Regions from separate parts of the Bacillus sp. SD127 genome, predicted to be linked through region 1. Evidence: predicted binding sites of a transcription regulator. Region 1 holds the regulator's gene; the other holds the start of a gene.
The links. Region 1 encodes Rex, which represses fermentation and respiration genes when NADH is low (regulators of the CRP and FNR family bind a similar motif). Its sites were predicted from a motif close to TTGTGAAATATTTCACAA; they were not measured.
Positions count from the first base shown of each region.

Region 2: ACQVGS_RS02195 (YwiC-like family protein) is a predicted target of Rex. The motif match lies at 1,626-1,643, and genes of this name have one in related genera.

Region 1 is NZ_CP191226.1:3,627,351-3,632,812, forward strand. It holds gene groL (chaperonin GroEL) at 1-246, opposite strand, end outside; gene groES (co-chaperone GroES) at 293-577, opposite strand; gene ACQVGS_RS18845 (CPBP family intramembrane glutamic endopeptidase) at 816-1,550, shown strand; gene ACQVGS_RS18850 (DUF4305 domain-containing protein) at 1,547-1,738, shown strand; gene tatC (twin-arginine translocase subunit TatC) at 1,783-2,541, opposite strand; gene tatAY (sec-independent protein translocase protein TatAY) at 2,548-2,721, opposite strand; gene ACQVGS_RS18865 (redox-sensing transcriptional repressor Rex) at 2,743-3,390, opposite strand; gene moaC (cyclic pyranopterin monophosphate synthase MoaC) at 3,387-3,899, opposite strand; gene ACQVGS_RS18875 (ABC-F family ATP-binding cassette domain-containing protein) at 4,026-5,462, shown strand, end outside.
Region 2 is NZ_CP191226.1:414,300-419,761, reverse strand. It holds gene ACQVGS_RS02205 (nitrate reductase subunit alpha) at 1-875, opposite strand, end outside; gene ACQVGS_RS02200 (cyclic nucleotide-binding domain-containing protein) at 1,093-1,569, opposite strand; gene ACQVGS_RS02195 (YwiC-like family protein) at 1,713-2,432, shown strand; gene fnr (fumarate/nitrate reduction transcriptional regulator Fnr) at 2,465-3,181, opposite strand; gene ACQVGS_RS02185 (nitrate/nitrite transporter) at 3,292-4,479, opposite strand; gene argS (arginine--tRNA ligase) at 4,613-5,462, opposite strand, start outside.

The DNA of each region.
Region 1 (5,462 bases):
GTCGTTTGTTTTGCTGGCTACTTCAGCTACAAGCTTAGCACCCATATTTTCAAACGCGTCTTCAAGTTCGATTTCTTTAGCGATTGTTACACCGTCATTAGTGATTAACGGAGAACCGAATTTTTTCTCTAGAACCACGTTGCGTCCTTTTGGTCCTAAAGTTACTTTTACAGCATCAGCAAGTGCATCAACACCGCGAAGCATTGCGCGGCGAGCTTCTTCACTAAACTTAATATCTTTTGCCATGTGTACGAAACCTCCTCGAATTTTTAAGTATTTGTTTATTTAAGAATTAGCCGATAACAGCTAAAATGTCACTTTCACGTAAGATTAAGTATTCAGTACCTTCGTATTTCACTTCAGTACCTGCGTATTTTGAGAAGATAATGCGGTCGCCCTCTTTTACTTCTAAAGCAACGCGCTCTCCGCTTTCTAACACGCGACCTGAACCAGCTGCCACGATTTTGCCTTCTTGCGGCTTTTCTTTTGCAGAATCCGGTAACACAATTCCGCTGGCAGTTTTTTCTTCAGATTCTACGAGTTCAATGACAACGCGATCACCTAATGGCTTTAACAATGTAATAACCTCCTCAATAGTATGAATATGTAATTTTAGCACTCAGCACTAAAGAGTGCTAACACAATTCTTATAATAAAGAATCTCACTTCCAATTTCAAGTGATAAGATAAAAAATTTTTCACGCTTACATCATTCTTTTCAGCTCAGATATCCCTTGGCTTTTTCACCCCCGATTCAATTATGTTACAATAGCTGTAGACAAAAGAAACCCATTTAACAAAGGAGTACATACCATTTGAGAAAACAGTATTGGTTTATTATTTTGACATATATCATCATGCAGTTTTCAGCAGTAATCGGGATTCCCTTGTTATTTAAATTCGGTTATGCGGGAGGACAGCCCACAAAAGAAAATCTGCTGTACGCGCAGGGATTATGGTCCGTCATCAGTTTTATTGCCTGTCTGATTGTTGTGTTGCTCATTCTCAGAACTATGCCTAAAACTACGCTGCGGAACGAAAAGAAAGACTCGGTCGGACTTTCGATCCTTTGGGCGATAGCCGGGTTTTTCATAGCCCTTTTCTCTCAAGGAATAGCCGGTTCTATTGAATATTATGTATTTGGCATCGGAAGAGAATCAGAAAATACAAAAGCCATCCTGGATGTGATTCAGGCAGTCCCGCTTATGATTATCGTTTCTTCTATCATCGGGCCTATATTAGAAGAAATCATCTTCAGAAAAATCATTTTCGGCGCGCTGTACGAAAAAACAAATTTCTTTATTGCCGGACTGATCAGCTCCATTATTTTCGGAATTGTTCACGCGGATTTAACGCACCTTCTGCTGTATACGGCAATGGGCTTTACCTTTGCATTTCTATATGCGAGAACTAAACGGATTTGGGTGCCGATTTTCGCCCATGTAATGATGAATACATTCGTCGTCATTATGCAGCTTGAGCCTGTTCAGAAATACCTTGAACAGCAAAGCACACAAATGCAATTGATTATTGGAGGATTATTTTCATGAGAAACCCGATAGTGTGGGGAATGATCTACTTTGCCGTAGGGTGCATCTTTACTTATCTCGCCGCAAGCTCGCCAGGCAGCATGTGGTCATTTTACTCCATCCTGCTGATGGTGTTCGCTGCATACAACATCAGCATTTCTTTTAAGATGTTCGCCTTTTCATTTAAAATAAAGAAGAACCAGAAATAAAGAAAATCCATTTCTCTCTATGAGAAATGGATTTTTTATGTTGGCTAAGAAGAAACGTCCTGATCGGCAGCACTGTTTTTCTGCGCTTTCCGATAGGCAGCCTTCGATATTAAAATACTGATTTCATACAAAATCAAGAGCGGAACAGTCACCATCATATGAGACAAAAGCTCAGGTGGTGTGATCAGAGCAGCAATCACAAGCAGCGTAAAGTACGCATACTTTCTGATTTTCGCTAAGAACATCGGTGTCACAATTCCAAGCCTTGTCAAAAACATAAGGATGACCGGCATTTGAAACAACAGTCCAAACGGAATCGTCAGCTGCAGAAGAAAATGAAAATATTCATTAATTCCAATCACCTGAGTGACATTCAAATCCTGAGATATCCGTTTCATAAAATCGACAACAAAAGGAAATAAAATATAATAGGAAAAAGATAAACCCGCTAAAAACAGCAAAATAGAGATCGGAATGTAGCTGAGCGTTACTTTGCGCTCCTTTTCATAGAGGCCCGGGCTCACAAAAGCCCAAAGCTGATAGAGAATAACCGGCGAAGTCAGGACAATCCCGATGATAAACGCAAACTGCATAAACACATAAAGCGGGTCTGTCAGATTAAACGCATTGAGCGTGAGCTCCTTCGCTTCATCCGTTTCTTGCAGATACACTATAATCGGCTTCGCTAAAAAAAATCCCGCGATAAAGAAAACGACAAACGCCAGCGCCACAACCAGCAATCGTTTTCGAAGCTCCGCAATATGCTCCAGCAGCGACATTTGATTCACTTTCATTTGTGTCATCCTAACTTACTGATTCTCTTTCTTTTTTTCCTCATCATCACTCGCTAATCCTTTAGTAGCGTTTTTGAATTCACGAAGTGTGTCTCCAGCCGCTTTTCCCAACTCAGGCAGCTTTTTGGGGCCAAAGATAATCAGAGCAACGATTGCGATAACAGCAAGGCTTCCAGGACCGATCGGCATATTTGGGCTCCTCCTTTCCGGTTACTCGATTTCCTCTAAAACAGAATAATGCTTCAAGAAATAAACCAGTGACTGAAGCTCTACAGCTAAATCTATATGATGAATTCGAATGTGTTCCGGCACATTCAAACGGGCCGGCGTAAAATTAAGAATACCCTTGATCCCTAACGCAACCAATCTGTCGGTAATCGATTGGGCCGCAACTGCGGGCACTGTCAGAATGGCAACTGATTCGCCTTTTACATGCTTTTCAAGATCATCGAGGTTAAAGACGGGCACACCGCCTACCTCAGTTCCTATTTTACTCTCATTTATATCAAAAGCCATAGAAATTTTTGTGTTATTATTTTTTGTGAAATTATAGTGAAGAAACGCTGTTCCTAAGTTCCCGACACCAATCAGGATAACGTCTGTCATTTCATCCTGATCCAGCGTTTTTCGGAAAAATGACAGCAAATAATCGACATTATATCCGTATCCTTTTTTGCCAAGAGCTCCAAAATAGGAAAAATCCCTGCGAATCGTGGCAGAATCAACCTTTACGGCATCGCTGAGTTCAGCGGATGATACACGCTGTTTTCCTGACGCATGCAGATTCTTTAAAAAGCGATAATAAAGCGGCAGCCGTTTTGCCGTCGCCTGCGGAATTTTTGATTGATCCTTATTCATTTTTGGTCCTCCAAATTATACTCGGATAGTTCTCTTTTAAAGTCACCGTTTTTCCCGCCTGTCTTTTCCAGCAAGCAGGTAGGGCCGATGACCATCCCCTTATCAAGCGCCTTGCACATATCGTAAACAGTAAGGGCACACACCGATGCAGAAGTTAGCGCTTCCATTTCCACACCTGTACTCCCTTTCGTTTTGACCTGTGCTTTTATATGAAGTATAACTTCTGTTTCTTTTATTTTCCAGTCAAACGAAATATCGACCCCGCTCAAGGATAGCGGATGGCACATCGGAATGATATTTGATGTTTGTTTCGCAGCCATAATACCCGCCACCTGAGCGACAGCAAGTACATCTCCTTTGCCGATATCATGGCTTTTTATTTTCTCGTACACTTCACTCTTCATGTGTACGCTTGATACAGCCGCCGCAGTACGGACAGTCGAAGATTTTTCGCTGATATCCACCATCTGGGCTCTGCCCTGTTCATTAAAATGAGAAAATCCATTCATAGTAAAAACTCTCCTTAAACAGATCATACACTATTTTCTTCTCTATGTCTTATTCGGCCAATGTATTGTTTGCTGAGTTCTGGTTCATAAGCTACACTTAACTTATTATAGCAGAGGTGAAATAATATGATGATCTTACAAATTAATCAGCTTTCCAAATCATTTGGTGCTGATACTATTTTAAACAATATAAAGCTGGAAGTCAGAAACCGTGATCGCGTCGCAATTGTAGGAAGAAACGGCGCTGGGAAATCTACACTCCTTAAAATTATCGCAGGTCACCTTTCATATGAAAAGGGTGAAATGATCAAGCCGAAAGATATCACAATGGGCTATTTGGCCCAGCATACCGGCTTGGATTCTAAGCTTACCATAAAAGAAGAGCTGCTGACTGTTTTTGATCACTTAAAAGCAATGGAAAAAGAAATGCGAAACATAGAAGAAAAAATGGCGGCAGCTGACCCAAGTGAACTGGAAAGCATCATGAAAACCTACGACCGTCTTCAGCAGGAATTTAAAGATAAAGGCGGCTATCAGTATGAAGCAGATGTCAGATCTGTGCTGCACGGTCTCGGCTTCAGCCATTTTGACGATTCAACGCAGGTGCAAAGCCTGAGCGGAGGTCAGAAAACAAGACTGGCCTTGGGTAAGCTTCTGTTAACACAGCCTGATCTTCTCATTCTAGATGAGCCGACCAACCATCTGGACATTGATACGCTGACATGGCTTGAACATTATTTACAAGGCTATTCAGGCGCGATTCTGATTGTTTCTCACGACCGCTACTTTTTGGACAAAGTGGTGAACCAGGTGTACGAGGTATCAAGATCAGAAAGCAAAAAGTATCACGGCAACTACAGCGCTTATCTAGACCAAAAAGCTGCCCAATATGAAAAGGATCTTAAGCTGTATGAAAAACAGCAGGATGAAATCGCCAAGCTGCAGGACTTTGTAGACCGAAATCTGGCGAGAGCCTCAACGACAAAAAGAGCACAAAGCCGCCGGAAACAGCTTGAACGGATGGACGTCATGTCAAAACCGCTCGGCGACGAAAAATCAGCAAATTTTCATTTCGATATTACAAAACAGAGCGGAAACGAGGTCCTGCGGGTTCAGGATCTGACCATCAGCTATGAAAACCAGCCGCCGCTTCTGACAGATGTGTCGTTTAGGCTTACAAGAGGAGAAAGCGCCGCTCTTGTAGGTCCCAACGGAATCGGAAAATCAACCCTGCTGAAAACATTAATAAACACATTGAAGCCGGATCAAGGAACAATAGCGTACGGTTCAAATGTCAGTGTCGGTTACTATGACCAGGAACAGGCTGAGCTGACTTCCTCTAAACGCGTCATTGATGAGCTGTGGGACGAGTATCCGGAGCTTCAAGAGAAAGAAATTAGAACGTGCCTCGGAAATTTCTTATTCTCCGGGGATGATGTGCTTAAACCCGTCCATTCCCTAAGCGGAGGCGAAAAAGCAAGAGTGGCCCTGGCAAAGCTGATGCTGCAAAAAGCTAACTTTCTCATTCTTGATGAGCCGACGAACCATCTTGACTTAGACAGC
Region 2 (5,462 bases), 1.1 Mb from region 1:
GATTCCGCGAAATCCGGGCTGATTGAGATGACCTTAGCGCCTTTATAGCGGGCTTCTGCCAAAAAATGCGCATCCGGCGTCCTCGTTAACGGCACATTGGAGCCCCATGTGATGATATAGCCTGAGTTGTACCAATCACTGCTTTCCGGGACGTCTGTCTGGTCGCCCCAGATTTGCGGGGATGCCGGGGGAAGATCCGCATACCAATCATAGAAACTGAGCATAGGGCCGCCAATCAAAGACATAAACCGCGAGCCTGACGCATGGCTGATCATAGACATAGCCGGAATCGGAGAAAACCCGATATTCCGGTCAGGGCCGTATGTTATAACCGTATACAGCAAAGAAGCAGAAATCAGCTTCAGCACCTCCGGCCATTCAGCGCGCACAAAGCCGCCCTTTCCCCGCGCCTGTTTATAGGACTTCGCTTTATCCGGATTTTCAACGATCGATTTCCATGCTTCCAAAGGGTTTTGATGAGCCTGCAATGCTTCCCGCCACAAATTGATCAGCACACCGCGCACGTACGGATATTTCACACGGAGCGGGCTGTAAATATACCATGAAAAACTGGCCCCCCGCGGACAGCCTCTCGGTTCGAAATCAGGCATATCCGGGCCTGTTGACGGATAATTCAAATTTTGCCCTTCCCACGTGACGATGCCGTTTTTCACGTATATATTCCAGCTGCAGGACCCTGTGCAGTTGACACCGTGGGTGGAGCGGACGACCTTATCGTACTGCCATCTGTTTCTGTATACATTCTCCCAATCACGATCTTCATAGGTTGTTTGGCTATGTTTATTTGATTGATGCTCAATAGGAGAGAAATAGTTTAATCTCCTAAACAACGGACTCATTTTCTTTTTTTTCATGAATATTTCACTCCTTCCGAGTCAGGTATTCTAAATTCACTATATACAGAGGCAGGATGTTTCCTTGTGAACTATGTCACACACTCCCCTTTTTTCACAGAAAGTTCACATGAGGAAGAAGGAATGGACTTTCACAGGATGTGATGAAGGCGGCGTTCAGGCAGGACGCCTGAGTCATTAGCCGTCTTTCATTCAAAGATCAAAAACCCGGTTCCTTTTAGGAATCGGGCTCAGCGTTTTCGTCCTGAGATCTATGCATGTATCGCAAAAACAGCTCATAAGAGAAAAAGACATTTTGCTGGAGCATCACCAGAAAATTCATTTGCAGCTGCGGATAATAGGACATGATTTTCTTTAATATGTAAAAAGGGATATTGAGCATAAGAATGTCTTCGGATGTTCGGACTGAAATGAATGGAGATAAAAACATCCCGCCTTTTTGATCGATGGGAAACACATCGCCTTTTTCCCACAGCGCAACGGTTTGCGACCCTTCAGGCAGCCTGCTGTCAATAAAACGAATACTGCCTTTTAATACAATATAAATGGATTGAGAATGGAGAAAAGATGGATCCTGATCACATGAACCGCGGATAAACGTCCCGTTATTCAGCAATGTTTCGACAATGGATAGAGGCACTTCATTAAACATAGGAAGTTGTTTCAAAAAAAATAAATAGTCACACTGATTCATAGGGAAGCCTCCTGTGCTAAGGATAGCTTTAGTGTAGCCCGGCCGATCCATGACAGCAGTGATGTATTTCACAGATGATATGATGAATGTCACTTATTGGCGGTATTTTTGCTTTTATAATGAAACAAGAAAGGAGTGTTTCGATGAAGGCGCTTATTCCGAAGCAGCACGGCGCTTGGGCCATGCTGCTGATTCCGTTTTGCCTCGGTATGGTGAAGGGAGGAGCGGTTCTTTGGCATATACCCCTATTTTTAGGCTGGCTTTTTCTTTATTTGGCTGTTTATCCTGTTACGCTGGCATTAAAAAAGAAACAAATCAAACCCTATCAAAAGTGGATAATTTCTTACAGTTTTCCAGCCTGCAGCTTTTTGCTTGCCGCCGTCATCCATAAGCCGTCTTTTATCTGGCTTGCCTTTTCTTTGCTGCCGCTGTTTCTCATTCATGTGTATTATGCCCGGCAAAAAAATGAACGAGCGCTGCTGAATGATTTTGCGGGCGTCTTATTCTTTTGTACAGGCGGACTCGCCAGCTGCTGGCTGGGGACGGAGACTCTTGACGGCTGGGCATGGTTTATTTTCGCACAATCTGCTTTGTTTTTTATCGGAAGTTCATTTTATGTGAAGTCGGTGATCCGGGAGAAGAATAATAGAGTATTTGCTTACTGGTCGTGGGGCTATCACCTGATCCTCCCCTTACTTTCCGCAGCTCTCGGAGGTGGATGGGCCGTTCTCGCCTTTATCCCCAGCAGTTTGCGTGCATGGTTTTTTCACGGAAAGAAGTGGCCTGTTCAAACGATCGGCATACTTGAAATCGTCAATGCGTGCTTCTTTTTCGCCATCATGTGTATTTGGCTAACAAGATAAAAACAAGGACATATTGCTGTCCTTGTTTCCTCTTAATCAATATTACAAATCTCTAACGGGCAATTTTCGCACTCAATCTCACACCGTAAATAGTCCCGCTGATGCAGTACAATCTTTCCGGAATCCTCTATTGAAATAACCCCTTGTTTGCGGAGATCCCCCAGCATGCGGTTGACGCTCTCTCTTGCAGCCGCGCAAAATTTTGCCAAATCCTGGTTTGTCAGGGCAATGTTAATGAGAATACCGTCACTCCGGTTCACCCCATAGCTGTTTGACAAGCGGATGAGGGTGGAGTAGAGCGCCCCTTTTTTGCCATGAAGAAGAAGGTCTCTGATTTTGGATTGAATTTTGCGCAAATGGGTGCTCATCCATTTCATAAATTCAAATGTCAAAGCACCGTTGTGGATAAGTTCCTTTTCAAGTCTGCTTTTATTGATGACGAGCACTTCGCCATCCTCCAGCACTTTTGCACTGAGCATATATCTCGGTTCTTCTGTGAAAAGTGTTAATTCACCGACAATATCATTTTTTTGACAGATTCTAAGCGTCAGGTCTTTGCCGTCAGCCGTCAGCTTCCCGATTTCAATGAGTCCTGACTGAATCAGATAAAGCTCTTCTGCATCCATTCCTTCTCGAAACAGGTATGTGTGTTTTTTGATTTTTCTTTTTGTGCTGATGGATTCCAGCAATTGATGAAGATCACTGGAAATAAGATCCTTATCAGATGTTCGAACAGAGAGAAAGTTCATAAGCTCACCTCGAAGAAAAGTCACGTTGTGTATCTATTGTAACGTGAAATCATTTGCGCTTTTCAGAAAAAACTTACAATCTCGTGAATTCCCCAATCGCCGGCGGCCCGTCAGTTTACGCTGTGCCCGCTTCTCTCTGTGTGTGTTTTCATTCTTTCCTGCCAATACATCCATATGACAATGACAAAGCTTGCTAACGCGACTTCCGAAAGCGCCATAAATCCGATGGCGTATTGTCCCGTCGCCTGAAATACACTCGCCAGAATCAGCGGAGGGAAAAAGCCGCCTAATCCGCCCATGGCAGACACAACTCCGTTGGCGATTCCCGCCTGCTTAGAAAAATAGAAAGGAACCAGTTTAAAAACCGTCCCGTTTCCAATCCCGGAGCACACCGCAACCGTTAACGCCCCAAAGGCATAAATGCCGATCGTCGGCGAAAACGACAGGATGACGCCCGATAATGTCAGGCCGGCAAAGACAAACATCAGGATGCGGAGCGGACTCACTTTATCAGCCAGCCACCCGCCCGCCGGCCTGAGCAGCGTGGATACAGCAATAAAACCTGCCGTCCGCAGCCCGGCATCCGCAGGACTCAGATCAAACTGCTCAACAAGAAAGTTTGGCAGATAGATTGTAAAAGCGACAAAGGCGCCAAACGTAATAAAATAAAAGAGACTCAGAAACCACAGCACATGATTTCGGTAAACGGCTTTGATTTGAGTCTTTACGGACACCTTCACTTTCTTCTCATGCCGGTCACCGAAGAAAAAGTGCAGCAAAGCAAATAAAGCCAACAGAGCCATATACATTTGCACCGTACTTTTCCACCCCGCCGCTTGAGCAATCACGGGAGCTGCAAATGTAGTGATCGCGGTTCCGATATTCCCGGCACCGTAAATACCGTTTACAACGCCATGTTTTTCTTTAGGATAGTACTTCGGAAGAGATGTAACCCCAATGGAAAAAACGGCTCCCCCAATCCCTAAGAAAAAACCGCCCGCGATTAAATCAAACAGGGAATCTGCAATACTGATCCAAAATACAGGGAATAAAAGCAATATAAAGCTGATCATAAAAATGATCCGCGCGCCAAACCTGTTGGTCAAATACCCCAGCGGAATGCGGAGAAGCGATCCTAATATAACGGGTATGGCCGTTACCAAGGAAATTTCGCCTTTGCTCAAATGAATATCTAATGTGATTTGGGAAATAAGTGACGAAATCAGCACCCAAACCATAAACCCTGCCACCAAGCTTAATGACTGCAGCGATAATTGAAAGTGTTGACGGTTAATCATTCGGCTTGCCCCTTTCACTGATTCAATAATCAGCCTTATCATACAAAAACTCGGCGAGGAAGATTGTGAACTATATCACACGATTTTTTAACAAAAAAGGACAAAGCCCTCTGGCTTTGTCCTTTCAGCTTGATTACATTTTTTCAGGAGCCGATACGCCGATCAATTGAAGCGCGTTGTTCAGCGTGATTTGCGTTGCTTTCATTAAAGCTAAGCGCGCACGGCTTTTCTCTTCGTTTTCAGGGTCGATGACTTTCTCCGCATTGTAGAAGCTGTGCAGAGCTGAAGCCAAGTCATAAATATAATTCGTCACACGGTGCGGAATTCGTTTTTCCGCCGCTTCCGCCACTGCCTCTGGGAAGCCGCCGATTGTTTTCAGCAGATCATATTCTTTTTCTGATTGAATAGGGCTGAAATCTAGATCCGCCGCCGGTGTGAGTCCTTGTTCTTCCCCTTGGCGAAGCATGCTGCAAATGCGGGCATGTGCGTATTGCGCATAATACACAGGGTTTTCGTTAGATGTTGATACAGCAAGATCCAAGTCAAAATCCATATGCGTATCAGCGCTGCGCATCGCGAAGAAATAACGCACGGCATCAAGGCCGACTTCGTCAATCAGGTCGCGCATCGTTACCGCTTTCCCCGTCCGTTTGCTCATTTTCATTTTCTCGCCGTTTTTGTAAAGGTGCACGAGCTGAATGATTTCTACTTCCAACGTTCCTTTTTCATAGCCAAGCGCTTCGATTGCCGCTTTCATACGCGGGATGTAGCCGTGGTGGTCGGCGCCCCATACGTTGACCAGCTTATCAAAGCCGCGGTCAAGCTTGTCCTTATGGTAGGCGATATCAGGAAGCAGGTATGTGTATGTGCCGTCCTTTTTGATCAGTACTCGGTCTTTGTCATCTCCGAACGTTGTGGAACGGAACCAAGTCGCACCGTCTTCCTCATAGACATGGCCTTTCTCACGCAGCGCGTCCAGCGCC